Regions from separate parts of the Nocardia sp. NBC_00403 genome, predicted to be linked through region 3. Evidence: riboswitches for the same ligand, from Rfam matches in the RefSeq annotation. Region 3 holds a riboswitch; each other region holds the start of a gene.
What was found. Region 3 has a riboswitch for S-adenosylmethionine ahead of OHQ90_RS16195 (amino acid ABC transporter permease). Riboswitches for the same ligand answer to the same signal wherever they lie in the genome.

Region 1 (7,242 bases), 2.0 Mb from region 3:
GCGGAGCGAGCCCGGCGCGCAGCAGCGGATCCGATGCGATCGGGTCCTCGTCCGCAACGGCGTCGACCTGCGACTGCAGCATCACGTCCTGCCCACCTCTCATAGACCTGCCTAGCGCTTCACGAGTGTTGTTTCACAAGAGGGTTACCAATCGGCAAACGCCATGGTGACCAACAGTCCACGGTACCTGCGGTACCGGGCCTTAGTCGTCAACGAACCGGGTGGTCGGTCCGCTCAGTCGTCGTATCCGAGGGCTTTCAGCGCCAGCCGATGCAGGGTCTTGCGTTCCTCGTCGTCGAGGCGGCGCAGCACCTCGGCGGTGGCCTGTTCGATCAGCTCGTCGGTGCGGCGCCGCTCGACTCTTCCGGCTCGAGTGATGGATAGGCGGTATTTGCGGCGATCGCCCGGATCGCGCGTGCGGACCACGAACCCCGCCTGCTCCAGTCCGTCGATCATCCGGACGACCTCGCTGCGATCGATGTGCAGCGCGTCCGACACCTGCTGCTGGCTGAGCTCGTCGTTGTCTTCCAGGTGAACCAGCACCCACTGATCGCGCAGTGACGAGCCGACCTCGGCTTTGAGCGCCTGATTCAGTTTGCCGAACACATACGTCGGGAAACGCAGCAGGCCGGGCGGGTGCGCGGAGTCGGCGGACATCCCGGAATTCTACCCATTGTTGACTGGCCAGATTGTTGATAACCTCCGCAATCTACAGCCTCAACAGATTTTGGGAGGGGTCCATGACGGACACTCGGAACGCGGTCACCGCAGGTCGAACCGCGCTGGAACCGATCACCGCACAGGTGTGGCGGGTAGCCGGCGTCGTCGTCTTCGGCGCGGTGATGAGCATGTTGGACACCTCGCTGGTGAATATCGGGCTCAACGTGATCGCGCGCGATCTCGGCGCATCGCTGGACAGTGCGCAGTGGCTCGCCAGCGCCTACCTGCTCGCGCTCGCGGTCACGTTGCCGCTGTGCGGGTGGCTCGGTCGGCGGGTCGGGACGGACCGGGTGTGGCTCGGTGCGTTGGTTGCTTTCACGGTTGTCTCCGGCCTCTGCGCGTTTGCTCCGAATATCGGCTGGCTCATCGCGTTGCGCGTCGCGCAGGGATTGGCCGCTGGGCTGCTGGTGCCCGCCGGGCAGACATTGATCGGCCGGGTCGCGGGCCCACAACGGCTGGGGCGGGTGATGAGCGTGGTCGGGATCGCGGTGGTTGCCGCGCCCGCGATCGGGCCGACCATCGGCGGCGTGCTGCTTGCCCAGCTGTCGTGGGAATGGCTGTTCCTGATCAATATTCCGTTCGGCGCGGTGGCATTCGTCCTCGCACGGCGCGTGCTGCCGCGCGAGGACGTGCGCGGCAGCGGCGAGCCGTTCGACGTCGCGGGGTTCGTGCTGATCGGGGCCGGGCTGTCGCTACTGGTCTACGGACTCGGCGAATTCGGCAGTAGGGGAAGGTTTTCCGCGGTGTCGGTGTGGGTTCCCGTGCTGGTCGGTGTGGTGGCGCTCGGTGGCTTCGTGCTGCGCTCGGTGCGCAAGCATGGGCCGAAGGTCCTCGATGTCGGCTTGTTCGGCAATCCGATTTTTGCGACCGCGAACGTGGCCAACTTCTTCGCCGGCGTGGTGATGTTCGGGTCGATGCTGTTGCTGCCCTTGTACTTCCAGCTACTGCATGGCAAAGGGCTGATAGCCACCGGACTGTTGCTGCTCGCATTCGGTCTCGGCGGCATCGTCGCGATGCCGGTCGCGGGACGGCTGACCGACCGCTACGGCGGTGGTGTCGTCGCGGTGGCCGGCAATGCGTTGATCGTCGCGACCACCGTGCCGTTCGCGCTGTCGGACGCCTCGCTGAATTCCGTGCTGGTGCAAGCGTTACTGCTGGTCAGGGGTGTGGCGGCGGGACTGACCGGAATGCCCGTCGTGGCGGCAGCCTATGCGGCGGTGGGTCGCGAGCAGCTCCCGGATGCCGCATCGTTCGTCAATATCTTGCAGCGGGTGGGTGGCGCTGTCGGTGCGGCATTGATGGCGGTCGTCCTCTACCGTGTGGCCGCGGCGGGTGCGTCCGTCGATGTGGGCTTCCAGCGGTCGTTCTGGTGGCTCACCGGAGCGGGAGCTGTCGCGCTCGTTGCCTCGATCCTGTTGTGGCGCAAGGAAAAAGGGTGACCTAGGCGGCGGAGGCAGCAGTGCCGATGCCGAGCGCCGCGAGGACGGCCGCGCTCGCCTGCTCCAGGCGAGCGCGGACCTTCGGCTTGCGCAGCATCGCCACGGCGCGCGAGGCGGCGATCGCGAGCAGCACCATCTCCACCGCGGCGATGCTCGATTCGACCGCGCCGAGGGCGAGGGTGTTGGCGAAGGTGACGTCGGTGAGGAACTGGGGTAGCACCGCCAGGTAGAACAGGCCGACCTTCGGGTTGAACATGCACGACACCAGCCCGGCGGCGAATGCCGAGCGAATCGAGGCGGGAGCTCCGGAATTCGCCTGCGCGGTAACCGCTTCGGCCGGGTCGGAGGTAGCACGTCGCTGTCGCCGGTGATCGATCAGCGCCCGAACTCCCAAGTACACCAAGTAGATTCCGCCGACGATCTTGAGCGCGCGATAGGCCGTTGCCGACTGCTCCAGCACCGCGGCGACGCCCGCCGCGACCACAAACGCCCACACGATGCCGCCGAGCGCCGATCCGATCGCCGCCGCGATTCCGGGTCGCGCGTCCACGATCGAGAAGCGCAGCACCAGGAACGAATCGGGGCCGGGCGTGATCGACAGCAGTACGCACAGGCCGACGAAACTGAGCAGCAGGGAAAGCGTCACCCACCGATGGGACCGCACATCACGACATTGCGCAACCGGTTTCGACGTGCCGAAACCATGCTCGCCGGGCCCTGGCCGCGGGCGCCGTTTTTCCGATTCCGGTTGACAGCCGCCGGTGCGGTCTGCCAGTCTCGGTGCAGGTCATGAGTACCAGCATCAAGCCCTGGCTAGCTGGTCGGCAACCCTCCTCCGCGGTGGGGTGCTCCAGGTGACGACCTGGCCGCCGCCCGACCGGGCGCGGCAAGCGCGGACTCGTAAACCCCCTTGGTTCCGGGTCCCATAGCCGACGGGATTTCGTGATGACTGCTGTTGTGGACCAGACCTGTGCCGCCCTCGCCCGGGTCTCCGGCGACGACCTCCGGGTGCCGCTCGTCCAGGGCGGAACGACCACCTACGCGAACTTCGACTACGCCGCGAGCGCACCGGCATTGGCGCAGGTCACCGACCGGGTGCAGCAGCTGTTGCCGTTCTACGCGAGCGTGCACCGCGGTGCGGGCTACGCCTCGCGGATCTCCACCGAGTGCTACGAGGCGGCTCGTGGTTCGGTGGCCAGATTCCTCGATGCCGACGACGACCAGGTGGTGGTGTTCACCCGCAACACCACCGACTCGCTGAACCTGCTCGCCGCGTGCGTGCCCGGCGACACCGTGGTGCTGGATATCGAGCACCACGCCAACTTCCTGGCGTGGACACGCAAGGGTCGTCGCGTAGTCCGCGCCGCCGATACCGTGGCCGAGACCATCCGGCTGCTGGTCGCCGAACTGTGCAGCAAGCCCGCCGCGCTGCTCGCGGTCACCGGTGCCTCCAACGTCACCGGCGAGGTGCTGCCGTTGGAGCGGCTGGCCACCATCGCTCACCAATGCGGCGCGCGCATCCTGGTCGATGCCGCGCAGCTGGCTCCGCATCGCCGAATCAGCCTGCGCGACAGCGGCATCGACTACCTCGCCTGCTCCGGGCACAAGCTGTACGCGCCGTACGGCGCGGGTGTGCTCGTCGGGCGCCGCGATTGGCTGGATGCCGCCGATCCGTATCTGGCAGGCGGTGGCGCGGTTCGCGAGGTCACCACCACCGGTGCCGACTGGGCGCCCGCGCCGCAGCGCCACGAGGCAGGCTCGCCGAACGTCCTCGGCGCGGCCGCGCTCGCCGCCGCCTGCGACGCGCTCTGTGCGATCGATCCCGAAACCCTCGCCACCCACGAACGCCTGCTCGCCGACCGGCTCCGCGCGGGCCTTTCCGCCATCCCCGGCGTCAACCTGCTGCGTATCTGGGACGACAGCCCCGACACCGTCGGCATCGTCGCCTTCACCCTGGACGGCTTCGTCCCTGGCCATGTAGCCGCCTATCTCTCCGCCGAACACGGCATCGGCATCCGCGACGGCCGCTTCTGCGCCCACCCGCTGCTGGCTCGCCTCGGTCTCGACGGCGCACTGCGCGCCAGCATCGGCCTCGGCACCAGCTCCACCGACGTCGACCGCCTCGTAGATGCCATCGCCACCCTCGTCGAATCCGGTGCCGGCTGGAACTACGCCGCCACCGACGGCCTCTGGAACCCCACCCCGGAAACCCGCCCCTTCACCAGCCCCGACACCACCGACGGCGCGGCACCCTGCCGCATCGGCTGACCGGTCTTTGCGTGGTTGTCCGCGATCACCCTCGGCATCGAAGATCTTCACAGCGGCACTTCGCTCTATAACATCGACACCATGGCCGAGGGCATCGATGAGCAGCGTCTATGACTACCTTGCCCGCATGGGCCAGCGATCCGGGCGCTCTGCTCATCACTGAAGAGGGCTACGACATATTGCCGGAAGATGTGCAGCGGCAGATCGAGGTCGTCGACGGTCACGTGATCTTCTGCCGCAGTGGCAGCTTCCAGCACAACAACGTTGCCAGACGGTTGGCGAACAGTGTGGAGCAAGCGAGGCCTGCCGAACCCTGCACCGGCGTGGTGACCGACTTCGAAATGCACTATGTCCGAAGCCGTCCGGGGAGCCCGCGGTTTTCGTTCCGTCGTCCCGACGTGGCGTTGCATCGGTGCATCGATGAGGACCGGAAGCTGACAACTGCGGACGTGCTGTTGGTGGCCGAGGTTGTGTCGCCGGGGTCCGAATACACCGACACCGTCGATAAGCGCGCCGAGTATGCGCACGACGGGATACCGATCTATCTGGTCGTGCACTTGGACGCCGAACGGCGGGTCAAGATCATCCAGGAGTATCGCCTCGACTGGGCCAGTCAAAGTTATCGGCTCGCGGAGACACACCAGGATGTGCTGCGACTCAGCGAGCCCTTCCCGGTCGAGATCTTCTTCAGCGCGCTGGACGTCGGGTAATCGGGCTCATTCGCCGAGGGCGCTCGGGCGGTGGTAGCGGCCGTTGTAGTAGAGCAGCGGCGCGGCGGCCGGTTTTTCATCGGTGTTGTCGTGGACACGGGTGACCAGGCCGACGGCGAGGGTGTGGTCACCGATGGGGATGAGCTGTTGGATGACGGCGCGGACCCAGATGGGGGTGCCGTGCAGGACCGGCTCACCGGTGTCGAGGGTGGTCCACAGTGAGCGGTCGGTGAAACGTTCCTCCGCGGCGCGCGCGAAGCGCTGGGCCAGGTGGTGCTGGTGTTCACCGAGGAAGTGGATGACCACCGAGTCGGCTTTCAACAGAGCGGCGATGCTCGAGGAGGTGTGCGCGATATTGAAGGAGACCAGCGGGGGTTGCAGCGACAATGACGCGAAGGATGTCGCGGTGAAGCCGACCGGGCCGTTCTCGGAGCAGAGCGTGACGACCGTGACGCCCGCGGGATAGTGGCGCATGGAGGCGCGGTATTGCTCGGCGGTGATGCCGCTCAGATCGTCGGGAATCCGGAAATTCGAGGCGGGCCGTTGTGCTTCGGTCACAGGTCGAAGCTACGCCCGGTTCGAGGGTGATGGGAGCCGACGTCGTTGTTCGATTGCTGTTCGCACCGGCTGCCGCGCTGCTCGCATGGAGTAATCGCAACCGGTCGAGATTCAATCCACGTCGATCGGAAGTCCGGCGGTGATGCGCACCAGTTCGCGAAAAGACGTGCGGAATATGGTGTCCGGATGACCGCCTGCGGCCCACAGCTCGCGATGCTCGGAGAGTGCGGTATCGACCCAGGTCGGCAGGTTGGTGGGGTGGCCGACCGGAGCGACGCCGCCGATCGGCTGGCCGGTGACCTCCCGCACCATCGCGGCGGGGGCGTGGGTCAGGGTTCCCTCGAGCCGCTCACCGGTGTTGCGCAGATCGACCTGATGCGCGCCGGAAACCAGCAGGAGCACCGGGTCCTCGTCGAGTAGGAACACGAGTGATTTCGTGATCGCCCCCACATCGACGCCGAGTGCCCGCGCGGCATCGGCGGCGGTTGGTGTCGGTGCGGGCTGCGTGACGATGACACCGTGATGGCCGCGCGCGATCAAGGTGTCCGCGACCCGGCATGCGACCGGTGGTAGGGACCTGCGCATGAAACAAGGGTAGAGCGATTGCGGGCGATACGCCGGGCAAGTGAATCGGTCAGTAATCCGGGTAGCCGTCGGAGGGCCCGAGCATGGTGTCGATGTGCGCCCGGGTGATACGTGCGAGCTCGGTGACGACGCGCTGCGAGAACTGTTCGTGCACAACCGCATCGAAGGCGCGATCCAGATCGGGCTGGGAGAGCGCGAGTAGTTCGACATCGACCTTGGCCAGCAGCGCATCCCGGTCCGGGAACGGACGAGCGTCGGCGATCGTGGCTGCCCAGGTGACATTGCAGCAGCATTCGTACAGGGCATGAACGGCTCGGCCGCGACTGATCGTATTGAAGCGGTCGAGACCGATTCCTTGATGCATCAGCACGATGACCTCCGAGCCCGGTGAGCAAGTTTGCTGATTCGTTCCATCATGGAGCCGGCGTCGGACGAGGACCAGCGCGCCGCACCGTTCTTTGCACAGCATTTACATGCGGCGTTCCCTGTGCGGTGCCGGCTGGTACCGGCATTTCCGGGATCCCGAGTCTTGGTCTCCGTTCGGCTCGATACGCTGTACAAATGACTGATTGGCAGGCTTTCACCGTCGAAACCAAGGACCACGTCGCCCAGGTGACGCTGACCGGTCCGGGCAAGGGCAATGCGATGGGACCGGATTTCTGGCGTGAGCTGCCGGAGATCTTCCGTGGCCTGGACGCTGACCCCGAGGTGCGCGCGATCGTGCTCACCGGTTCCGGCAAGCACTTCTCCTATGGTCTCGACCTGGGCGCGATGGCGGGCACGTTCGGTTCGTTGTTGGCCGATAAGGCGTTCGCCGCGCCGCGCACCGATTTCCTGTACGAGGTGCGCCGGATGCAAGCGGCGGTGACCGCGGTGGCGGACTGCCGCAAGCCGGTCATCGCCGCAGTGTCGGGTTGGTGCATCGGCGGCGGGCTCGACCTGATCGCTGCCGTCGATATCCG
Region 2 (7,242 bases), 3.1 Mb from region 3:
TCAGCGCAAGGACATTCGCGTCATTCCACTTGCGCGCACCGGCCGCGGTGGCGGCATCACCACACAGCGCGGCCCGGATACCGGCCACCTTGTTCGCGGCGATCGACGCACCGGTTCCGGTCCAGCAGCAGACGATGGCTTGCTCGGCTCGCCCCTCGGCGACATCACGTGCCGCCGCCGCACTGGCCCAGGCCCAGTCGTCGCGCTCCACCTCGGAAAGCGCCCCGTGCGCGAGTGTCTCCAGCCCGCGCCGATGCAACTCCTCGATCAGTTCCTTCGCCACCCCGACACGCTCGTCTGCCGCCACCGAGATCCGCATACGTCCAGGGTAGGCACCCGGCGGCGCCGCAGGTCGCCGAACAGGACATCACCGTGCTCGTTCTCGACGATGTCCCGCTCGCGGCGCGGACGCTCTAGCTGAGAGCGTGGCCGAGGTCGTCGAGAAGGTCTTCGACGTCCTCGAGGCCCACCGAGATGCGGACGACGCCGTCGGTGAGGCCGATGGTCGCGCGACCTTCCGGGCCCATGGCGCGGTGGGTGGTGGTGGCCGGGTGGGTGATGAGGGTCTTGGAGTCGCCGAGGTTGTTGGAGATATCGACGATGCGCAAGCGATTGAGCACCTCGAAGGCGCGCTTCTTGCCTTCATCCGCAGGCGCGTTCAGCTCGAAGGTGACCACCGTGCCACCGCCGCTCATCTGGCTCACGGCCAGTGCGTGCTGCGGATGTGATTCCAGGAAGGGGTATTTCACCCAGCCGACAGACTTGTTGCCCTCGAGGAACTGAGCGATGCACAGCGCGGCTTCCGTGGAATGACGCACCCGCAGCGGCATCGTCTCCAAGCCCTTGAGCAGGGTCCACGCATTGAACGGGCTCAAGGCGGGACCGGTGTGGCGCATCAGATTCTTCACCGGGCCGTCGATGTAGTCCCGCGCACCGAGAATCGCGCCGCCGAGCACCCGGCCCTGGCCGTCGATGTGCTTGGTACCGGAATACACCAGGACGTCGGCGCCGAGTTCGAAACCACGCTGCAGCAGCGGCGTGGCGAAGACGTTGTCCAGCACCACCTTCGCGCCCGCGGCGTGTGCGAGTTCGGTGACCCTGCGCACGTCCACCAGCGTCTGCATCGGGTTGGCGGGCGTCTCGAAGAACACCGCCTGGGTGGGCACCGACAATGCCCGCTCCCACTGATCCAGGTCGTCACCGTCGACGAAGACGGTTTCGATCCCCCAGCGCGGCAGAATCTCGTTGCACACCACGAAGCAGGAGCCGAACAGGCTGCGTGCGGCAACCAGTCGGTCACCGGCGCCGAGCAGCGCGCCGAGCGCGGTGAAGACGGCGGACATGCCGCTCGCCGTGGCGAAGCAGGCTTCGGCGCCATCCATCAGCCGCAGCCGCTCCTCGAACATGGCGACCGTCGGGTTGCCGTAGCGGGAGTAGACGAAATGTTCGACCTCGCCGGTGAACGCGGCCTCGGCGGCCTCGGCGCTCTCGTAGACGAAGCCGGAGGTCAGATACAGCGCTTCGGCCGTCTCCTCGAAACCGGAGCGCCGCAGGCCACCGCGCACGCCGAGGGTCGCCGGACCGACGCCATCGGGCAGTGGCTTGTCGAAGGAGCCGCCGGTGATCACGACTGCCGCCACGGGAGGCCGATGGCCCGCCAGCCGGAGCCGCCACGATGACCGGTCGCGTCGAGGCCGCCCTCGAAGCCATCCAGCACGTTGTAGGACGGTCCGATCCCGACCCCGGTCGCGGTGTTCGCGGCATGCGCGGAACGCTGGCCGGAGCGACACAGGAACACGACGGGAGCCTCCGGGTTGCGGCCGTCGAGCGCCTGGGTCAGCTGCTCGACGAACGCACCATTGCGGGTGCCGGTGCCGTCGACCCACTCGATCAGCACCGTCGGGCGCTCGATCGATGTGGTGTCGGGAACTCCGACGAAGCGCCATTCGGCTTCGGTACGCACGTCCACCAGGACGGCTTCGGGGTTGTCCCGCAGTAATTCCCACGCCTGCTGCGGGGTGATGTCACCGGCATAACTCATATGGACCTCCTGTGAATCCGCTCTTGCCGCACCTGGGTTTCGGTGCGCGGCCAGGTCGTCACCCGGAGCACCCCGCCGCGGAGGAGGGTTGCCGACCAGCAAGCCGGGGCTTGACGCTGGTTCTCATGACCTGGTTCTGAGATTGCCTGGGCGGGGGTCACCCTGTCAAACCCCAGTTCACGACGCGGGATGGTCAACCGCAGATGAGCCAGCGGTCGCCCGATCGCGTCAGATTCCAGGTCGCCGTGGCTGCCTTGCCGTCGACCTCGGTGGTGACCGTCGCCTTCGCCCGGTCACCGTCGACCATCGGATTCTCGATTTTTGTTATCTCGACGGTCTTTCCGGTTTCGAGGCCGCCGAGCTGGGTGGCCAGCGACGACTTGCGCTCGTCGAATCCGTCGCACGCCACACCCGGCGGCGGCGTGACATCGCTGCGACCGCGAGCCTCCGCGTAGTTGCGGACCGCCGCCGCGATGCGATCTGCTTCTGTGACATTTTTCTCAGCCGGTGACAGCAGCCCGCCGAGCACGATCCCGACGACCACGATGACCGCGACCACCGCCGCCGCGATGAACGGCCACGGGGTGCGGGAGTCGGTCTGGTCGACCTCGATTACGGCGTCGCCGTCGGTGTCTTGCTGATCGGTCATGTTCACGATGATCCCTGGTCGGCGGGGTTATCGAGCGCCCACCCCCGAACTCGGCGACACGCCGCGGAGGATCCGTGCGCGCAGCGGTTACCTCGGGGCACACCGTGGGTAAGCAGTGGGAGGCAGGCCGTCGTGGCCGCAAGCCGGTCACCGCACCGGCGCGGACTGCCACGCGGACCACCGATAGAATCGCGAGACTGCGGCCTGCTGTCATAGCTGATATGACAGCGAGTCGGCACCAGTGTCCGCACATCAGGTGCAACCACAGCGGCGCGTCGAGTTAGCCTAGGCTAAGACCGACGCCATTAATTGTTTTCGACCTTAAGGGTGCGCGTAAGAGATGACCGAACAGAGTGCAGCGACCCGCCCGCTCCGCATCGCGATCGTGGGCGCAGGGCCGGCCGGCATCTACGCCGCCGACGCATTGATGAAGTCAGATGCGCAAGTGTCGATCGACTTGTTCGAGCGCATGCCTGCTCCGTTCGGGCTGATCCGCTACGGCGTCGCGCCCGACCATCCGCGCATCAAGGGCATCATCACCGCCCTGCACAAGGTGCTCGACAAGCCGCAGGTGCGCCTGCTCGGCAACATCGACTACGGCACCGACATCACCCTCGACGACCTGCGCACCTTCTATGACGCGGTCATCTTCTCCACCGGTGCCAACGCCGACCGCGCCCTGGACATCCCCGGCATCGGTCTCGACGGCAGCTACGGCGCGGCGGACTTCGTGTCCTGGTACGACGGACACCCCGATGTGCCGCGCACCTGGCCGCTGGAGGCCGAGAAGGTCGCCGTCCTCGGTGTCGGCAATGTGGCGCTCGACGTGGCACGGGTGCTCGCCAAGACCGGCGACGAACTGCTGCCCACCGAGATTCCGCCGAACGTCTACCAGGGCCTCGAGGCCAACAAGGCGGTCGAGGTCCACGTGTTCGGCCGCCGCGGCCCCGCCCAGGCGAAGTTCACCCCGCTGGAGCTGCGCGAGCTGGACCACTCCCCGACCATCGAGGTCATCGTCGACCCGGAAGACATCGACTACGACGAGGGCTCCGAGGCCGCGCGCCGGCACTCCAAGCAGGTCGACATGATCGCCAACACCCTCGAGCAGTGGGCCATCCGCGACGCGGGCAACCGCCCGCACAAGCTGTTCCTGCACTTCTTCGAGTCCCCTTCGGAGATCATCGGCGAGAACGGCCAGGTCGTCGGCTTGCGCACCGAGCGAACCCAGCTCGACGGCACCGGAAACGTCAAGGGCACCGGGGTGTACCGGGACTGGGACGTCCAGGCCGTGTACCGCGCTGTCGGCTACCTGTCGCAGAACCTCACCAACCTGCCCTTCGACGATCAGGCAGGCACCGTGCCCAACGAGGCCGGTCGGGTGATCGGTGACGAGAACGCGGACGGCGCCGACCGCTACCTGCCCGCCACCTACGTCACCGGCTGGATCAAGCGCGGCCCCGTCGGCCTCATCGGCCACACCAAGGGCGACGCCAACGAAACCGTGGCCTGCCTGCTCGACGACAGCGCGAACTTCACCCCGGCCGCCCAGCCGGAACTGGACGCGGTGACCGCGTTCCTGGAGAGCAAGGGCATCCCTTTCACCACCTGGCAGGGCTGGTACCGCCTGGACGCGCACGAGCGCGCCCTCGGCGAGCCGGAGGGTCGCGAACGCGTCAAGGTGGTCGAGCGTGAAGACATGCTGCGTGCCAGCGAGCCGCACAAGGTCTGAGCCCCGCTCGGTGTGATCGCACTGGATCCATCCATGCCGGGAGCGGAAATACTGTCACGTCCGCGGCAGCGAAAACTCCGACACTGAGGCATTCTGTACAAGTGTTCGATGCCCATGTCCATATCTTCGACCCGCGGTTCCCGCTGGCCGAGAACGAGGGTTACCTGCCCGACCCGTTCACCATCGCCGACTATCGAAAGCGCATGTCGCGCTTCGATATCGGCGGTGGTGCCGTGGTCAGCGGCTCTTTCCAAGGCAACGATCAGACCTATCTCAAGGCGGCACTCGCCGAATTGGGCGAGGGCTGGGTCGGGGTGACCCGCCTCGATCTCGACGCCACCGACGACGAGATCATCGAACTGGACCGGATCGGCGTGCGCGCGCTGCGCTTCAACCTCAAGCGCGCCGCCGCCGACATCACCGGCATGACCCTGCAGGCATTGCGCGCCCACGAGCTGGTCGGCTGGCATGTCGAGGTCTACATCGACGGCCAGATGCTCGGCTCGCTGCAGCCGGTCATCTCCAAACTTCCCGCCTTGTCCATCGACCATCTCGGCATGTCCGACGAGGGTCTGCCCTACCTCCTCGACCTGGTCGACCGCGGCGCCCGCGTGAAGGCAACGGGTTTCGGCCGCGTCGCCTCGAATGTCGCCAAAACGTTGCGCCGCATTCACACGGTGAACCCCGAAGCCCTCATGTTCGGCACCGACCTGCCCGGCACCCGCGCCGGCCGCCCGTTCAGGGACTCGGATGTGGACCTGATCTGCGACGTCGTCGGCACCGACATGGTCAAGGTCCTCGAAGACAACGCCCGCGCCTTCTACCGGCTCCCGGCCCGGGCACGCGCGATCCCCGCCGATCCCAACCGGACCACCCCCATGTTCCGCGCGGAACAGCCGACGTTGCCGTTGCGCCGCGACGAACTTCCTAAATTCGAAGCGGTGCCGGACACGATCCCGTTTCCGGCGATCGAATAGCGCCGTCGGCAGCCTCGCCGGAGACGGCCGAAACACGCGGTGAGCTCTCGTTGAGCCGGGTGGTGCACGGTACGTGCCAGCAGCTGGGACGGGACGCCTGGGCGCAGCTCAGCCGACGCGTTCAGCACTTCCCACCTACGGAAGTTTCGAAATCCATTGCACCCCTATCGTTTCGGCCGTGGCGAAGTTCGACGAAGTCCTCTCATCCTTCTGGCGGTACCCGGCCGACGACGACCATGTGGCGTTGACCGACGCGGCGATCCGAGACGCCGAGGAAAAACTCGGTGTGCGACTTCCCACCTCGCTGCTGCGCCTTCTCCGGGTACGCAACGGCGGCATCGTCTCCGACCGCTGGGACGCCTTTCCCGTCGAGGGGTCGGGGTGGTCGGAGCATTACGCGTGCTTCGACTACCTCAACGGCATCCGCGACGAGGATGATTTCACACTCCTGGATACGCCGGACATGGTGCAGGAGTGGGAACTTCCCGCACCGGTCGTGCTCCTGCACGGCGATGGGCACTGGTGGGTCGCGCTGGACTATCGCGCCTGCGGCCCGACAGGCGAACCATCGGTCGTAGAAATCGACTCCGATGGGCCGGAAGTCGTCTATCTCGCATCTGATTTCGAGTCGTTCGTCGAGGGGCTGACCTCGTCCGAACAGTTCTCGAGACCTGATCAGCTCGCTGTAGCGACCGCCGACGCCCTGGCCGCTGAAGTTCACGCTGGAGCTCGCGCTCCGAAAATTGAACTCCCAGACCGACTTCCACGGTGGCCGAATCTCTAGACGCACTCGGGAACCCGATCTTCTCGTCACGCTGCCGTGTTGGTTATGTGTGGCGGCCGGCAAGTCGTCGGCGTCGGACATCGAGCAGCCGATCAGTCGGCCGTCCAAATTGCCAGCTCACCATTCGGCATGCATACGACCCGATAACCGTTCGGACCTACGAGTGTCCATGCCTCGTATTCCTCATCTGGCGGGACCACGAGCCGGTTCCCGGAATCCAAGTCGATGGTCAGAGTTCCCGAAGAATTCACGACAGCGGAAGTGATCGCACCGCGAAGGACGGATTCGAGATCGCTCTGCGAACCGCCCCCGTTCGCGAGCGCAACAGACCATCGGCCACCTCGGCTGGATTCGATCTCCATATCTCCCTCGATCTGGAGATCGAATCCGCCGCTGGTCGAGACCTCGACCAGGTACTCGCTGACTGCGACCGAGACGCGCTGCCCGGTAATCGGTAATTCCATTACCATCCTCGAGCGCGTGAACCGTTGCCTGCCAAGCTTGTTGATTTTCACGGAGGCGACTGCCGGACCCGGAAAGTCGAGCAGCAACGCGGGGCCTCGACACGCCAGTCGCAGTTCGTGACCTGTGGTTGCGGACAATCGAGCTGGACTGCCGTCGTTGCGTCTTCAGGTAGCCGCGCGGTGGCTCGTCCACGGCCCGCCGACAGCGGAGCGCGTGGCCTTGAAGCCCGGTTCGAGGTCCAACACATCGATCAATGTCGGATCCTCATCGATGGCATGGCTGAGATGCCCGATCCGGCCCTCGTCGCGGGCATCGGTGGGCCCGATGAGCTGCCACAGTTCGTCGTCATCGTCATTGGAGACCAGCAGGACGGGCTCCTGCTTCTCGAAGACCTCCGGGGTCTGGATACACGGCGTCAACAGCAGCCAGTGGCGCATCCACCAGGCCCGCGGGTCGCTCGCCATCACCTGGTCGGCAACCCACCATACAAACGGCAGGTTTGGGTGGGCGCGGGCCTGCTCGGCGGTCAGATCGGGGCCGCCCTCCGGCACCCGCTCGAACGGCTCGTCCACAAGCGCGAATGCGTACCCGCCGTTG
Region 3 (7,242 bases):
GCTCCCTTGGCCTATCGCAGCAGCGGATACCCTTGCAGCCCTTGCTCATCCACTGTCCATCGGCGCATACCTGGGTCTATGGATAGCATCCCGCCGCGCTCATCGGCATGGCACGCTCCGTTGGAAAGACCGCGCGGTCACTGCCTGACCAGCCGCGCCCAGTGGATATTCTCCGAGGCTCCTGCATAGCCGGCCGCTGGAACCCACCGAGCCCAGAGAGTTGGCTGCCTCTCGGCTGCATCACTTCCACCCGGCCCGTCCGCCGCACCGTGTCGCGACCGGACACCTTCTACACAGGGTGCCCGGTGGTGACACGGTGCGGCGGATGGACGGCCGAAAGGGTCGGGCCGGGCTGGCTATTTGACCGTGGTGATGCCGATGGTCGGGAGGAAGAAGCAGGTGTTGCCGTCGTTTTCGACGGTGCCGAAGATCGCGGCGAGCACCGTTCCCGAGCCTGTGTCCACGGGGACGGCGCGGATGCCGCCGGCCGGGAGGGTGGCGAAGAAGAAGTCCTGGATCGCCCGCTCGACGAGAGGGCGGACTTCCGCGGGGACCTGGTCGGGGACCATAGCCCGGAAAATATCGGAGAGTGGGCCCATCGAGGTGAGGCCGCTGCGCCCGTTCTTCAGGTTCACCCAGGCGACACGCATGCCGGACTCGGTCGAGGTGTCGGGGGCGACGCCATAGGGCACGAAAGTGAACATGACCTCGCCCTTTTCGACGGCGGTGAGGTCCAGGCCGGGGATCTTCATGGCGTTCTTGGGCCACGGGCCCGGGATGGCGCCCGCGACGGCGGGGACCAGGCCGAGAGTAGTGGCGTCGGAGCAGAATGCCGCGGCGGTCGGGTACAGGAACGGGTCCATGCCGAGGACGCGCAGCGCCTCGACTGCCGACTGGTACGTGCCGGCCAGATCGTTGGGCGCGACCGTCCGGGCAAGACCGGGCTGCTCGGCGGACGCTGCCGGAGCAGCCGGAGCCGCAGGGGCAGCGGGAGCAGCCGGGGCGCCGAAGGCGGTGGCAGGGGCGGCAAGGGCCAGCGCGGCAGCACTGGCCGCGATGGCGGTAAGCGTGGTCAGACGGCGCACAACGGTCACTGTGGACCCTCCTCAACGTCGGCACGATCGAGGTCAGGGTACTTCAGCAAACTCGTACAGCAGGAATTCTTCGAGATAGCAACTTTCCGGCGCGTCGCACACCCGTGATCTGCGCTTCGGGCCAGAACGTAGGCGCTACTCGCGACGACGGGCTCAATGATCGCGGGCACCGGACGCTCGGACAAGGGCTGCGCTCACGCTGATTCGTAACCTTGTTCTGGAGTGCCCTTACTTCGCATGCTATTTCGGCTAGACCTTCGACGGCCCGCGCTCGCCGCGGGTCGCACCATCCAGAGCGACCGAGAGACCTGGCTCGTCGACGTCGCAGCAACCCCCCGCTCGCCGGGTGCGGGTGCTTCCGCCGGGAACGATGGAGGAACCGAAATGATCACCGAGCAATGCGTCAACCGCTGGGCACGTCGCCATGTCGACCAGTGCCACATCACCGCCGCGAGCTGTCGCGACTGACCGCACCGCCAGACTGAGCACCCGTCACTGGCCGGGTGATGTGACCGCCTGATGAGGGGCCGGTCTCGTTCGTTTCTTCGAAGGACCTCGATATGAGTGCGTCCATCGCATCCGGCGCAGCCGTCTTCGGCCCAGCCGCCGCCGTCGGCGGTGCACCCGGCTCCCCCGACGCGCCCGGCACAACGGCTGCACCCGGCGAGCCCGCCACCCCGGCATCCGGCGAATCCGCCACTTCCGGCACCGTCGAGTCCCGTGGCATCGCCCATCCGCCCAACGCGGGTGCGACGACCTCCGCTGGACGATCCACCGCCGCCATCGGTGTGCCCGCAACCACCGCGACCGAGAACGTGGCGGCCGCACGCAGCACGCCCGCGCTGAAGGTTGCTCCGACGCGGCATCCGTGGCGGTGGGTGATCAGTGCGGTGGCGCTGGTGCTGCTTGCACAGTTCGTCCATGGTTTGGTGACCAATCCCGGCTGGGATTGGTCCACGTTCGCGAAGTACTTCACCGCGAAGTCGGTGCTGTCGGCGCTGCGGGTCACGCTGGAGCTCACGCTGTGGGGCACGGCGCTCGGGTTCCTGATCGGTACCCTGCTCGCGATCGCACGACTGTCGAACAATCCCGTGCTGCGGGTGATCTCGTGGGTCTACATCTGGGCGTTCCGATCGATTCCGTTGATCGTGCAGCTGCTGTTCTGGTTCAACCTCGCCTACCTGTACAACACCCTGTCCCTCGGAATCCCGTTCGGCCCTTCATTCCTGACCTTCGAGGTGAACGGCGTGATCAGCGGGTTCAGCGCGGCAGTGATCGGGTTGGCACTGCACCAGGCGGCGTACTCGGCCGAGATCATCCGCGCCGGTTTCATCTCCGTCGATCCCGGCCAGCTGGAAGCGGCGGCGGCGCTCGGTATTCCGCGGCTGCGCCAGTTCCGCACCATCGTCGTTCCCCAAGCGATGCGCTCCATCCTGCCGAACGCGACCAACGAGGTGATCAGCCTGTTCAAGGGCACCTCGATCGTGTCGGTGATGGCGATCGCCGAACTCTTCTACCAGGTCCAGGTGGTCTACGGCCGCAATGGCCGAGTGGTGCCGCTGTTGATGGTCGCCACGGTCTGGTACATCATCCTGACCACGATCCTGTCGGTGGCGCAGTTCTACATCGAACGTCACTACGCCAGGGGCGCGCAGCGCACACCGCCGCCGACACCGTGGCAGCGGGCCTGGCAGCGGCTGCGCGAGATTGCCGACATCGGTTCGGCCGCACCGCGTGGAGCGACCCGATGAGCGCCGGGGCACTCGACACAGTCGAGCAGCGCACCGGAGCGGCTCCCGCCGTCGAGGTCCGTGGCGTGCGCAAATCGTACGGCGCACACGAGGTGCTTCGCGGCATCGATCTGACCGTCGCCAGAGGCGAAGTGGTCGCCGTGATCGGCCCCTCCGGTTCCGGCAAATCGACACTGCTGCGGGTGATCAACCATCTGGAGCCGCTAGCGGCGGGCACCGTACACATCGACGGCGAGCTGATCGGATATCGGCAGCGCCGCAACACTCTGCACGCACTGTCCGACCGCGAGGTCCGCAAGCAGCGCTCGCACATCGGTTTCGTGTTCCAGCAATTCAATCTCTTCCCGCATCTGACAGTGCTCGACAACGTCACGCTCGCGCCGATTTCCGCGCAGGGCCGCCCCCGTCAGGAGATCGAGCGCGAGGCGAAGGCGCTGCTGGACCGCGTCGGCATCGGCGAGCTCGCCGATGTCTACCCGCGGCGGCTGTCCGGCGGACAGCAGCAACGGGTGGCGATCGCACGGGCGTTGGCGCTGCGACCGCCGGTGATCCTCTTCGACGAACCCACCTCCGCGCTGGACCCCGAGCTGGTCGGCGAGGTTCTCGACGTGATCCGCGGACTTGCCGACGGCGGCACCGCGCTGGTCATCGTCACCCACGAGATCGGTTTCGCCCGCGAGGTAGCCGACACTGTCGTGTTCCTCGATGCGGGCGCGATCGTCGAGCAGGGCGCACCCGCCGCGGTTCTCGACAACCCCGAACATCCGCGCACCCGCGCATTTCTGTCCCGAGTCCGCTGAGCGCACGATGCGCGCTCCCCTGATGAACAGGTATTCGATGAAGTTCTCCGCCCTGGTCGGCGTCGCCGCCACGGTCGCTGTGCTGGTCTCCGGCTGCGGCACCGATCCCGACGAGGATACCGTCGTCGCGCCTGCGGGCACGGTCGCCTTCGACCTCTCCCCCGCCCAATCGGGCCGGGTGCACACAGCCAAGGTCGACGCCATCGCCGCCGAGGTGCCCCGATCCATTCGCGACCGCGGCACCCTGGTGGTGACCGGCGCGTCCGGCACCGCACCTCCACTGCGCTTCTACGCCACCGACGACAAGACCGTGGTGGGTTCCGAGATCGACTTCGCCACCCTGATCGCCGACATCCTCGGACTGAAACTCGAAGCGACGGTGGCAGATTGGACACAGAACTTCGTCCGGGTGGATTCCGGCGAGGTGGACGCGTTCATCAGCAATGTCACCGTCACCGAGGAACGCAAAGAGAAGTACGACTTCGCCACCTACCGCACCGACAACGTCGCACTCGAGATCCCCAAGGACAGCACGCTCGACTACCGGGATCGTAAGAGCCTGGCAGGCAAGCGTATCGGCGTCGGCACCGGCACCAACCAGGAACAGCTGCTGGTGAAGTGGAACGAGCAGAACGCCGCCGACAAACTGCCCGCCATCGACATCGCCTACTTCGACAAGACCAGCGACTACTATCTGGCGCTCGCCTCGCATCGCCTCGACGGCTACATCGGACCCAACCCCACCGCGATCTACCACGCGGCAACCGCGGATCAGACCAAGATCGTGGCCACCTTCTCCGGCGCGGGCGAGGCGCTCCAGGGCGAGATCGGCGTGCTCACCAAGAAGGACAACGGGCTGATCGGCGCGGTGCACAAGGCCATCGACCACGCCATCCGGTCGGGCACCTACCAGCAGGTCATCGACCGGTGGGGGCTGAAGACCGAAACGGTGACCAGCTCGCGGATCAACCCGCCCGGCCTGCCGAAGAAGTCGTGACAGCCCGATGACACAGCGACTTTCCTCGAATCGGCGACTTTCCCCGGCAACACGACCCGAGCTGTGCGTGCACGCGGTCGCCCAGGACGATCCGTTGGCCACGCCCCTGCTCGCAGAACTCGCCGTCGAATACAGCAGGCGCTACGGCCGGACCGTCGGTGCGGTGCACGACTCGCTGCGCGACTATCCGGCCGCGGAGTTCGCGGCGCCGGACGGTGCGCTGCTGGTCGTCACCCGCGACGGCGAACCCGTGGCAGGTGGCGCTTTCCGACGCTACGACGACGACACCGCCGAGCTGAAACGCATCTGGACCGCACGTGAGCACCGCAGGCAGGGACTCGGGCTCTTCGTGCTCGAACAGCTGGAGACCGAGATCGCACGGCGTAGCTACCGCCGCATCTACCTGATCACGGGTCCGCGCCAGCCCGAGGCCGTCGCCCTGTATCTGGCCCACGGTTACACCGCGCTCTACGACCCGGACATCCCGTCGGAAGAGATCGGCCCGCATCCCTTCGAGAAGTACCTGCCCGCCCCACATCCCGCCTCCGACCCGGTAGGAGCCCACGCATGAAGTTCCTGCTTTTCACCCTGGTCACCCGGGTTCCGGACCCGATAACCGGACGGCTGCCCGGCACCAGGGAGCGCCTGCGCAATGTCATCGAGCAGGCGGGCATCGCCGAAGAGCTCGGCTACGACGGGTTCGCCGTCGGTGAGCGGCACGAGGATCCGTTCCTGTCGGCGGCACCGCCGGTGATCCTGAGCCACATCGCCGCGGTCACCTCGCGCATCTCGTTGTTCACCGCGGTCACCACGCTGAGCCTGCTGGATCCGGTGCGCGCCTTCGAGGACTACTCGACGCTGGACAATCTCTCCGGCGGCAGACTCGAACTGATCATCGGCAAGGGCAACGGCAGTGCGCAGGCGGAGCTGTTCCACGTCACCACCGACGATCAGTGGGACCGCAATCGTGAAGGCTACGAGCTGTTCCGGGAGCTCTGGGCCAGCGACAGCGTGACATGGTCCGGCCGGTTCCGGCCCGAACTCCGCGCGGCCAAGGCGCTGCCACGGCCGTGGCAGCCGCGCATCCGCATCTGGCACGGCAGCGCGACGAGTCGCGACTCGGTGGAACTGGCCGCGCGCCACGGTGATCCGCTGTTCTCGGCGAACGTCACCAATCCCATCGAGCCGTATGCCGAGCTGGTGCGCCACTACCGGGAGCGGTGGGAGTTCTACGGGCACGACCCCGCCGATGCCATGGTCGGCGCGGGTACCGCCGGATTCCACGTGGCCAAAACCTCGCAGGAGGCCGCGGAGGTGTTCCGGCCGATCTTCGAGGCGCGACTCGCGCTGGCCCGCAAGCTCGGGTTGCCGGTGGTGTTCGAGACCCTCGACGACTTCCTCGCCCGTAGCTCGGCGTTGGTCGGCAGCCCGGAGCAGGTGATCGACAAGGTCAGCCGTCAGCACGAGCACTTCGGCCACGAGGTGACCCACTTGGCCGCGGATCGCGACGGACGCACCGCAATTGCGCACCGCGACAGCCTCGAGCTGTTCCAGTCCGCAGTTGCCCCGGAACTGCGCAGGCGGATTCAGAGCAGGCCATTGGCCGTGAACTCGGCCACCGACCATCCCGTTCGACCCACCACCGACTACGACCTCGATTCGCAGGGCGACCTCGTCCGCACCGAAACATCTGGAGTACCACAGTGATCCGACCCCGCTATCGAATCGCGGCCGTGGCCGCAGCCGTCACCGCGGCCGCGAGCCTCGCCGCCTGCGGCAGTGATTCGGCAGGGACCGGCGCGGACGCGGGCCCGCCCAAGCCGGGTGGCACGCTGCGCTACGGCCTGTCGGTGGCGCCGACCTGCTCGGATCCCGCACAGTCTGGCACCAATCAGACGCTGTATGTCAGCCGTCAGATCGTGGATTCGCTGACCGATCAGGATCCGAAGACCGGCGAACTGAAGCCCTGGCTTGCGCAGAGCTGGGAGGTCACCCCCGACGCGAAGGTCTTCACCTTCCACCTCTTCGACGGCGTCACCTTCAGCGACGGCACGCCGCTGACCGCGGAATCGGTGCAGAAGACCTTCGACTCGGTCCTCGAGCTGGGCGCGGCGAAGGCGCCGCTCGGCGCGAGCTATCTCACCAACTATGTTGCGACCACTCCGGTGGACAAGCTCACCGCCCGCGTGGAGTTCAGCAAGCCGAATGCCCAATTCCTGCAGGCCACCTCGACCGCGCAGCTCGGCATCCTCGCCGACGTCACCACCGCGAAACCCGCCGAACAACGCTGCGCGGGCGACAACGTCGGCAGCGGCCCGTTCACCTACGCGAACTACCGGCAGGATGCCTCGGCGACGCTGGCCAAACGCGCCGGATACCACTGGGGTTCGGCGGTGTTCGCGCACCGCGGCGAGGCCTACCTCGACAAGATCGAGTTCACCGTCGTCCCCGAGTCCGGAGTCCGCACCGGAAGTCTCGGCTCCAATCAACTCGATGCCATCAGCGACGCCCTGCCGCAGGACGCGCCCCAGATCGAGGCGACCGGCGGGCGCGTGCTGAGCACCGCGAACCCGGGCGTGCCGTTCGGCTTCCAGCCCAAT
Region 4 (7,242 bases), 1.3 Mb from region 3:
GGCAGCACACTCGCCGCGTAGCTGTCGCCATAGCTCAACTGCGCCAGCCACAGCAGACCGAGGACACCGAGCACGGAGCCCGCCACCATCAGCGGTCGCGGGCCGAGCTTCGGCAGCAGCGCACTGGTGACACCGGCGGAGATCGCGATACCCGCGGGGAACGGCAGGAACGCGAAGCCGGCCTTCAGCGAGGAGTAGCCGAGCGTGATCTGGAAGTAGTAGCTCAGGAACAGGAACATCGCGAACATCGCGATCGGGATGAGCAGCGCGGCGAGGAAGGCGCCGCCGCGGTTGATCTCACCCGGAATGTGCAGCGGCAGCAGCGGATTCGAGGAACGACGCTCGATCGCGACGAATGCGATCAGCAGCGCGACACCCGCGACGATCAGCCCGAGGGTGCTGCCCGCCAGCCAGCCGTCGTCGGCGGCGCGGCTGAAGCCGTACACGATCGCGATCAGGCCGAGCGTCACGGTGACGGCACCCGGCACGTCGTAGCCGCCGGTGCGCGGGGCCGGTATGTCCTTCACCACAAAGGCCAGCGCACCGACCAGAGCGAGAATGGCGATCGGGGTGTTCACCAGCAGGCACCAGCGCCAGGAGGCGTACTCGGTGAGCGCGCCACCCGCGATCAGCCCGAGCGCGGCCCCGCCCGCGGAGATTCCAGCGAAGACACCGAACGCGGTCGCGCGTTCTTTGGCCTCGGTGAAAGTGACCGAGAGCAGCGAAAGTGCCGCCGGCGCAAGCAAAGCCGCGAAGGCGCCCTGCAGCGCGCGGCCGGCGAACAGCTCCACACCGTTCTGCGCGAGACCCGCCAGCGCGGAAGCCGCCGCGAATCCGACGAGACCGACAATGAAGATCCGGCGCCTGCCGAGGTAGTCGGCGAGCCGGCCGCCGAGCAACAGCAGACCGCCGAAGATCAGCGTGTAGGCAGTGAGCATCCATTGCTTGTTGCCATCACTGATGTCGAGATCACGTTGTGCGAACGGCAGCGAGATGGTCACGATGGTGGCATCCAGCACCACCATGAGCTGGGCCAATGCGATCACCCCCAGGGCCCACCAGCGCGCCGAACTGCCCTGTTTTCCCGGAACGTCTACCGCTGTCGCAGTCTCGGTCACCTTGATCTCCTTGAAACTCGAAGTCGTGACGCCATCCTGTCATTGTCAGACATTTGTCGTCAAGGGAAAAATGTCGCAATCCGACATTTGACCGCTAACGACACGAAAAGTCCCGGTTGCGATACAGTGGAAGGATGCTCGAGTCATCAACGCCGACCGGCGCGAGCGCAGCAGCGGACTCCCCTGCCAGCGCCGAGTCGAACCAGGACCCGGACCAGGACCGGGCTGTAAATCCGGCGCCTGCCGGCCTGCGCGAGCGCAAGAAGCAGCAAACCCGGTTGCGCATCATCGAGGTCGGACTCGACCTCTGCGACGCGCACGGTTTCGATGCCACCACCGTCGAGCAGATCGCGAATGCCGCCGACGTCTCACCCCGCACGATCAACCGGTATTTCGACAGCAAAGAGGACATCATCCTCGGGCCGATCAAGGACTTCGGCCGCACCGTCGCCGAGACCCTGCGCGGACTCCCGGTCACCGGCAACGAGCTGCAAGCGCTGCGTGAGGCCTTCCTACGGACCATCGACCAGGCGGTAGATGGAAATGACAGGATGCTGTCGTTCCGGCAGTTCCAGCAAATGCAGCGCATCCTGCGCAGCAGTCCGTCGGTCAGTACGCGCAGCCTCGAGCACGCCGACAACAAGACCGCCGCGATCGCCGAGGTGCTCGCGCAACGACTCCACACCCAGCCCGACTCGTTGCAGGTGCGCCTGATCGTCGGCACCTGGCAGCTGATCGGACAGCTCGGGATGGAATGTTCGGTCGACATCTTCGACGAACACGATCCGGCGGCGGCGGCCTTGGCGGGCCGCGCCGCGTTCCTCTCCACCTTCGACGAGTTCGTACGCATCTGCTGCGTCCCCTTGGCCGCCGCAACCCGGTGAGTTTCGACGACGATTTCGATCGTCGACCGACCGCCAGCTATGATGCCGATCAGGTCATGAGTGCCAGCGCGAAGCCCCGGCTTGCTGGACGGCAACCCTCCAGCTGCGGTGGGGTGCTCCGGGTGATGACCGGGCTCTCGAAAGTCGAGAGCAAGCGCGCACTTCAGGAGGTACCCCCAATGTGTTGTTGTCCGTCGCCCACATCCCATTAGCAAGTAGTTCTGGCGAACAACCCCTTTGGAGCAAGACATGAGTGACCCCATCGCGTCCGCGGCCGATCTCGATCCGATCGCATCCGATCCGACGCAGTGGTCCTTCGAGACCAAGCAGGTCCACGCGGGGCAGGCCCCGGACGAGGCCACCGGCGCCCGCGCCCTCCCGATCTACCAGACCACCTCCTACGCCTTCCGTGACACTGATCACGCGGCCGCGTTGTTCGGCCTCGCCGAGCCGGGCAACATCTACACCAGGATCATGAACCCGACCCAGGGCGTGGTCGAGCAGCGCATCGCCGCCCTGGAAGGTGGCGTCGCCGCGCTGCTGCTGGCCTCGGGACAGGCCGCGGAGACCTACGCGATCCTCAACCTGGCCTCGGCAGGCGACCACATCGTGTCCAGTCCGCACCTCTACGGCGGCACCTACAACCTCTTCCACTACTCGCTGCCCAAGCTCGGCATCGAGGTCTCCTTCGTGGCGGACCCCGACGACCTGGAGCAGTGGCGTGCGGCCATCCGGCCGAACACCAAGGCGTTCTACGGCGAGACCATCGCCAACCCGAGCAGCGCCATCTTCGACATCCCGGGAATCTCCGCGATCGCGCATGCCAACGGACTGCCACTGATCGTGGACAACACGGTCGCCACCCCGTACCTGATCCAGCCGCTCGCGCACGGTGCCGACATCGTCGTGCACTCGGCGACCAAGTACCTGGGCGGCCACGGCACCGCGGTCGCGGGTGTGATCGTCGACGGCGGCACGTTCGACTGGACCGTGCATGACGAGCAGGGCGAGCCGCGGTTCCCGGGTTTCACCACACCGGACCCGAGCTATCACGGTGCGGTGTTCGCCGACCTCGGCGCACCCGCGTACGCGCTGAAGGCTCGCGTGCAGCTGCTGCGCGACCTCGGTGCCGCGGTGTCGCCGTTCAACGCCTTCTTGATCAGTCAGGGCGTCGAGACGCTGAGCCTGCGCCTGGAGCGCCACGTCGCCAATGCGCAGGCGGTGGCCGAGTTCCTGACCGGCCAGCCCGCCGTCGAAGCGGTGTACTACGCGGGCCTACCGTCCTCGCCGTGGCACGAGCGCGCCAAGCAGCTCGCACCGAAGGGGCCGGGCGCGATTGTTGCGTTCGAGCTCAGCGGCGGTGTCGATGCGGGCAAGAAGTTCGTGGACGCATTAGCCCTGCACAGTCATGTCGCTAACATCGGTGATGTGCGTTCTCTCGTGATCCATCCCGCCTCGACCACGCACTCGCAGCTGACACCCGAGGAGCAGTTGGCCTCCGGCGTCACGCCGGGGCTGGTTCGGCTGGCGGTGGGCATCGAGGGAATCGACGACATCCTCGCCGATCTGCGAGCCGGTTTCGCGGCGGCGGCGACGTGACCGTGCGCGCCGAACCGAGTGCCGTGCGACCCGCCGCGGCGGTGGCCCTGCCACCGCCGGACGGGCGGCTCGGCATGATCGCCATCGGGGACGTGCGGCTGGAGAACGGCGCACTCGTCCAGGACGTGCACCTGGCCGTGCAGCGCTGGGGTGAGCTCTCCCCCACGCTGGACAACGTGGTGCTGGTCGAGCACGCGCTGACCGGCGACTCGCATGTGATCGGACGCCCGGACGACATCCATCCGCTGCCGGGGTGGTGGGACGGCATGGTCGGCCCCGGCGCGCCGATCGACACCGACGAGTGGTGTGTCATCGCGGCGAACGTGCTCGGCGGCTGCATGGGCAGCACCGGACCCACCTCGCTGGCTCCGGACGGAAAGCCATGGGGTGCAAGGTTTCCGGAGATTTCGATCCGCGATCAGGTGAACGCGGAAGTGGCGCTGATGGATCTGCTCGGCATCGAAAGGCTGGCCGCGGTCGTCGGCGGGTCGATGGGCGGCATGCGAGTGCTGGAGTGGATGGTCGGCACCCCGGGTCGGGTCGGCGCCGCCCTGGTGCTCGCCGTCGGCGCGCGCGCCACCGCCGACCAGATCGGCACGCAGACAACGCAAATCGCCGCGATCAAGGCCGACCCCGACTGGCAGGGCGGCGACTATCACGACACCGATCGCGCCCCGACGACCGGCATGGGCATCGCACGGCGCATCGCGCACCTGACCTATCGGACCGAGTCCGAGCTGGATCACCGCTTCGAGAACAACGCACAGGGCGACGAGGATCCGTGGCGCGGCGGCCGCTATGCGGTGCAGAGCTATCTGGACCATCAGGCCGATAAGCTCTGTAGCCGTTTCGATCCGGCCACCTACGTCTTGCTCACCGAGGCGATGAACCGGCACGACATCGGGCGCGGGCGCGGCGGGGTCGAGGCCGCGCTTGCCGCGACGCCGGTGCCGTGTGTGGTCGGCGGCGTCGACTCCGATCGGCTCTATCCACTGCGCACCCAGCAGGAACTCGCCGATGGGCTGCCCGGCTGCGATGGACTGGAGATCGTGCATTCGCGCGACGGCCACGACGGGTTCCTCACCGAGGCGGCCGCGGTGTCGAAGCTGCTGACCGAGACGATGCGGCTGGCTCGGGTGCACCGCAAGCCGGTCGACTGACACCCGTTATTTCGGCGAGCCCGGGCACTGGTTGCCGGGCATACGAAATACCTTGTCCCAAGCCTATTCGGCGACGGGTGCGCCGACGAGCAGACCGACGATGGAACGCACGTAGGCCTGCAGCCGCTCTCTGGGATAGACGTCGGGCTCACTGACCGCCAATCGGCCGAGCATCTCGGCGATGGTCAGCAGCGAGTTGGTGAGCAGCGCGGAATCCACACCCGCCCACCGCGGCTCGAGCGCGGTGCCCATGCGGACCAGCGCCTCGGCCTGATCGAAGATGCCCGCACGCGAATTCTGCAGCGCGTCACGGTATTCGCCGGGAGCATTGCCCGGCGCGGTGAGAATCAATCGCCAGCGTGTCGGATTCTCCAGTGTCACACCGACGAACGCCTCGACCGTCGCCGAGGCTGCGACAACCGGAAGCGGGACGCGCTACAGCGCCAACAGCCCGGAGAGCCAGCTGTGGATCCACATCACTGGCTGGCACTCGGTACTCGAGGCCTACGAAATGTTCGGGCCCGGCCCGCTGTCTCCAGAGGAGGAGACGCGCTACTGGCACGAGTGCGCGATCGCAGCCGAACTGCAGACCTGCAAGCCGGAAGACGTGCCGCACTCCCGCGAGGAGGTGCGCGTGTACTTCGCCAGGGTCCGCCCGCGACTGTGCACCTCCGAGCGCGCCGAGGAGGGCATGCACCACCTGTTGTGGACCTCACTGCGCAACGGTGCGGGCCTCAGCTATTTCGCGGGCAGCAGGCTACTGTCGCTGGCTTCGGTCGCCACGCTGCCGAAGTGGATGCGCAAGCTCGGCGGGTTCGATCGGCCGCGCATCGTGGATCTGCTGGTCCGCCCCGCCGCGCGGATCATCGTGTGGGGCGCGTCCGCGTTCAATTCCTACGGCCTCATTGCCTCGGCGCCGTTCATCGCTCCGATGGCGGGTCAGATCCTCGAACAGCACCTGAAGGGAGCACCGCCCGCCGAGCTCGAGACGATCACACCGGCACAGGCGCGCAGCCGCTACGGTGCGCGCAGCGGACGCGCGGTCGTGGCCGAAGCGAGATAGGGCACTACCCCTCCGGCGCGCGATCATCCTCCAGCACGCTCCACGGTCCTGTCGCCCATTCCGCACCGTTGCGAAACGGCTTACTGATCCACGCAGGCCGCGCGGGGCAGCCGGCCAACCGACCCGCGCCCGCCCTGCTGCGCGTGGCGACCAGGTAGTAGCCCTTCGAATCCTGTTCCAGGACGGGTAGATACGCGCAGACCAGCCCCGCCGCCATATCCAGATCGCCCGCCATGGCGGTCCCCACGAGCGGCGCGCCCTCGCGGCCGTTGTCGTCGAAGGCCACCACGGTCCACAGCGAATGCGCCTCGCCGCTCCCGCCATCGGTATCACTCATGCCGTTTCCCCTGCACTGGAGTCGCTGCATCGGACCGGACCGTCGGGTTCCCGGACGGCCTCGGACTCGCCAGGCATCCGAGCTATAGCTCATGAAAACCATTGCGAGCCGGAGGTTTCAGTTTACTACCTGAGACACCTGGCGTGGATCGGGTCGCGATATCCGCACCGGCCTCAGCCTGCCGCGAGACGCCTGGCCTCCTCGACCCGGTTGATATTGGTCTCGATCCACTCGCGCAGCGCCGCGATCGGAGTGCGCAGGCTGTGGCCCAGCTCCGTGAGGTCGTAGTCGACGCGCGGCGGAATGGTGGGATGTGCTGTGCGCGTGACGAATCCGTCCGTTTCGAGCTGACGCAGAGTTTGCGTGAGCATCTTCTGCGAGACGCCATCGATGCGGCGGTACAGGTCTGTGTAGCGCATGGTCCCGTCGGCGAGGGCATCCACGATCAACACCGTCCACTTACCCGCGACCTGGTCGAGGAGCTGCCGGGTAGGACACTTCGCCGAGTAGACATCGGCAGGCAGCCCACTGGCCTCATGGATCGTACGCACGTCTTCGAGTGTAACGCACTTTCAAGTGCCGTCTTCACATTGGAGAGTAACTCTCCGATAGTAAGAATCATGACAACACAGACACTTTCGGTTCCCGACGCCATTCGCACCCGCCGCACCACGCGCCACTACCGCCCGGACCCGGTGCCGAGGGAACTGCTCGAGGAGCTGCTGGATCTGGCGGTCGAGGCGCCCACCGCGTGGAATATGCAAGACCGTTCGATCGTGGTGGTGACCAGTGAGTCCGGCCGCCACAACCTGTCGTCCGCCGCCTTCGGTCAGCCGCAACCGCTGGAGGCGCCGGTGGTGCTGGTCTTCGTCGCCGAGACGGCAGCCTGGGAGGCGAGCAATACCGACATCGCCGAACTGGCGGGCCGCAACGGCGCATGGAACGCGGAGTTCACCGCGATGTTCGACTCCCGCGCCGAATTCCACTCGCTGCACCAACGCGGGCTGATCCGCGAGAACGCCGTGAAGAATGCGATGATCGCGGCAACCTACGTCATGCTCGCCGCCACCAGCCTCGGCCT

Region 1: linked by a shared signal. The riboswitch ahead of OHQ90_RS07110 (aminotransferase class V-fold PLP-dependent enzyme) and the one ahead of OHQ90_RS16195 (amino acid ABC transporter permease) in region 3 are both predicted to bind S-adenosylmethionine.
Region 2: linked by a shared signal. The riboswitch ahead of OHQ90_RS02490 (rhodanese-like domain-containing protein) and the one ahead of OHQ90_RS16195 (amino acid ABC transporter permease) in region 3 are both predicted to bind S-adenosylmethionine.
Region 4: linked by a shared signal. The riboswitch ahead of OHQ90_RS10410 (bifunctional o-acetylhomoserine/o-acetylserine sulfhydrylase) and the one ahead of OHQ90_RS16195 (amino acid ABC transporter permease) in region 3 are both predicted to bind S-adenosylmethionine.

Annotation. Positions count from the first base shown of each region.
Region 1 is NZ_CP107939.1:1,640,076-1,647,317, forward strand. Features, by position in the region: gene OHQ90_RS07090 (Pls/PosA family non-ribosomal peptide synthetase) at 1-85, opposite strand, end outside; gene OHQ90_RS07095 (MarR family winged helix-turn-helix transcriptional regulator) at 235-657, opposite strand; gene OHQ90_RS07100 (DHA2 family efflux MFS transporter permease subunit) at 741-2,159, shown strand; gene OHQ90_RS07105 (LysE family translocator) at 2,161-2,805, opposite strand; SAM riboswitch class IV at 2,945-3,058, shown strand; gene OHQ90_RS07110 (aminotransferase class V-fold PLP-dependent enzyme) at 3,105-4,427, shown strand; gene OHQ90_RS07115 (Uma2 family endonuclease) at 4,538-5,137, shown strand; gene OHQ90_RS07120 (flavin reductase family protein) at 5,144-5,695, opposite strand; gene OHQ90_RS07125 (YbaK/EbsC family protein) at 5,807-6,280, opposite strand; gene OHQ90_RS07130 (2-oxo-4-hydroxy-4-carboxy-5-ureidoimidazoline decarboxylase) at 6,330-6,644, opposite strand; gene OHQ90_RS07135 (crotonase/enoyl-CoA hydratase family protein) at 6,842-7,242, shown strand, end outside.
Region 2 is NZ_CP107939.1:570,356-577,597, forward strand. Features, by position in the region: gene OHQ90_RS02480 (RpiB/LacA/LacB family sugar-phosphate isomerase) at 1-319, opposite strand, end outside; gene OHQ90_RS02485 (O-succinylhomoserine sulfhydrylase) at 414-1,628, opposite strand; gene OHQ90_RS02490 (rhodanese-like domain-containing protein) at 1,625-2,041, opposite strand; SAM riboswitch class IV at 2,056-2,172, opposite strand; gene OHQ90_RS02495 (Rv0361 family membrane protein) at 2,235-2,690, opposite strand; gene OHQ90_RS02500 (FAD-dependent oxidoreductase) at 3,031-4,419, shown strand; gene OHQ90_RS02505 (amidohydrolase family protein) at 4,521-5,396, shown strand; gene OHQ90_RS02510 (SMI1/KNR4 family protein) at 5,575-6,180, shown strand; gene OHQ90_RS02515 (DUF6188 family protein) at 6,273-6,644, opposite strand; gene OHQ90_RS02520 (hypothetical protein) at 6,810-7,242, opposite strand, start outside.
Region 3 is NZ_CP107939.1:3,673,781-3,681,022, reverse strand. Features, by position in the region: gene OHQ90_RS16205 (glycosyltransferase) at 1-148, shown strand, start outside; gene OHQ90_RS16200 (hypothetical protein) at 357-1,094, opposite strand; SAM riboswitch class I at 1,378-1,471, shown strand; gene OHQ90_RS16195 (amino acid ABC transporter permease) at 1,910-2,845, shown strand; gene OHQ90_RS16190 (amino acid ABC transporter ATP-binding protein) at 2,842-3,645, shown strand; gene OHQ90_RS16185 (ABC transporter substrate-binding protein) at 3,653-4,642, shown strand; gene OHQ90_RS16180 (GNAT family N-acetyltransferase) at 4,650-5,213, shown strand; gene OHQ90_RS16175 (LLM class flavin-dependent oxidoreductase) at 5,210-6,349, shown strand; gene OHQ90_RS16170 (ABC transporter substrate-binding protein) at 6,346-7,242, shown strand, end outside.
Region 4 is NZ_CP107939.1:2,389,956-2,397,197, reverse strand. Features, by position in the region: gene OHQ90_RS10420 (MFS transporter) at 1-1,118, opposite strand, end outside; gene OHQ90_RS10415 (TetR/AcrR family transcriptional regulator) at 1,253-2,002, shown strand; SAM riboswitch class IV at 2,055-2,165, shown strand; gene OHQ90_RS10410 (bifunctional o-acetylhomoserine/o-acetylserine sulfhydrylase) at 2,252-3,601, shown strand; gene metX (homoserine O-acetyltransferase MetX) at 3,676-4,761, shown strand; gene OHQ90_RS10400 (hypothetical protein) at 4,825-5,112, opposite strand; gene OHQ90_RS10395 (oxygenase MpaB family protein) at 5,102-5,824, shown strand; gene OHQ90_RS10390 (hypothetical protein) at 5,829-6,161, opposite strand; gene OHQ90_RS10385 (winged helix-turn-helix transcriptional regulator) at 6,335-6,712, opposite strand; gene OHQ90_RS10380 (nitroreductase family protein) at 6,782-7,242, shown strand, end outside.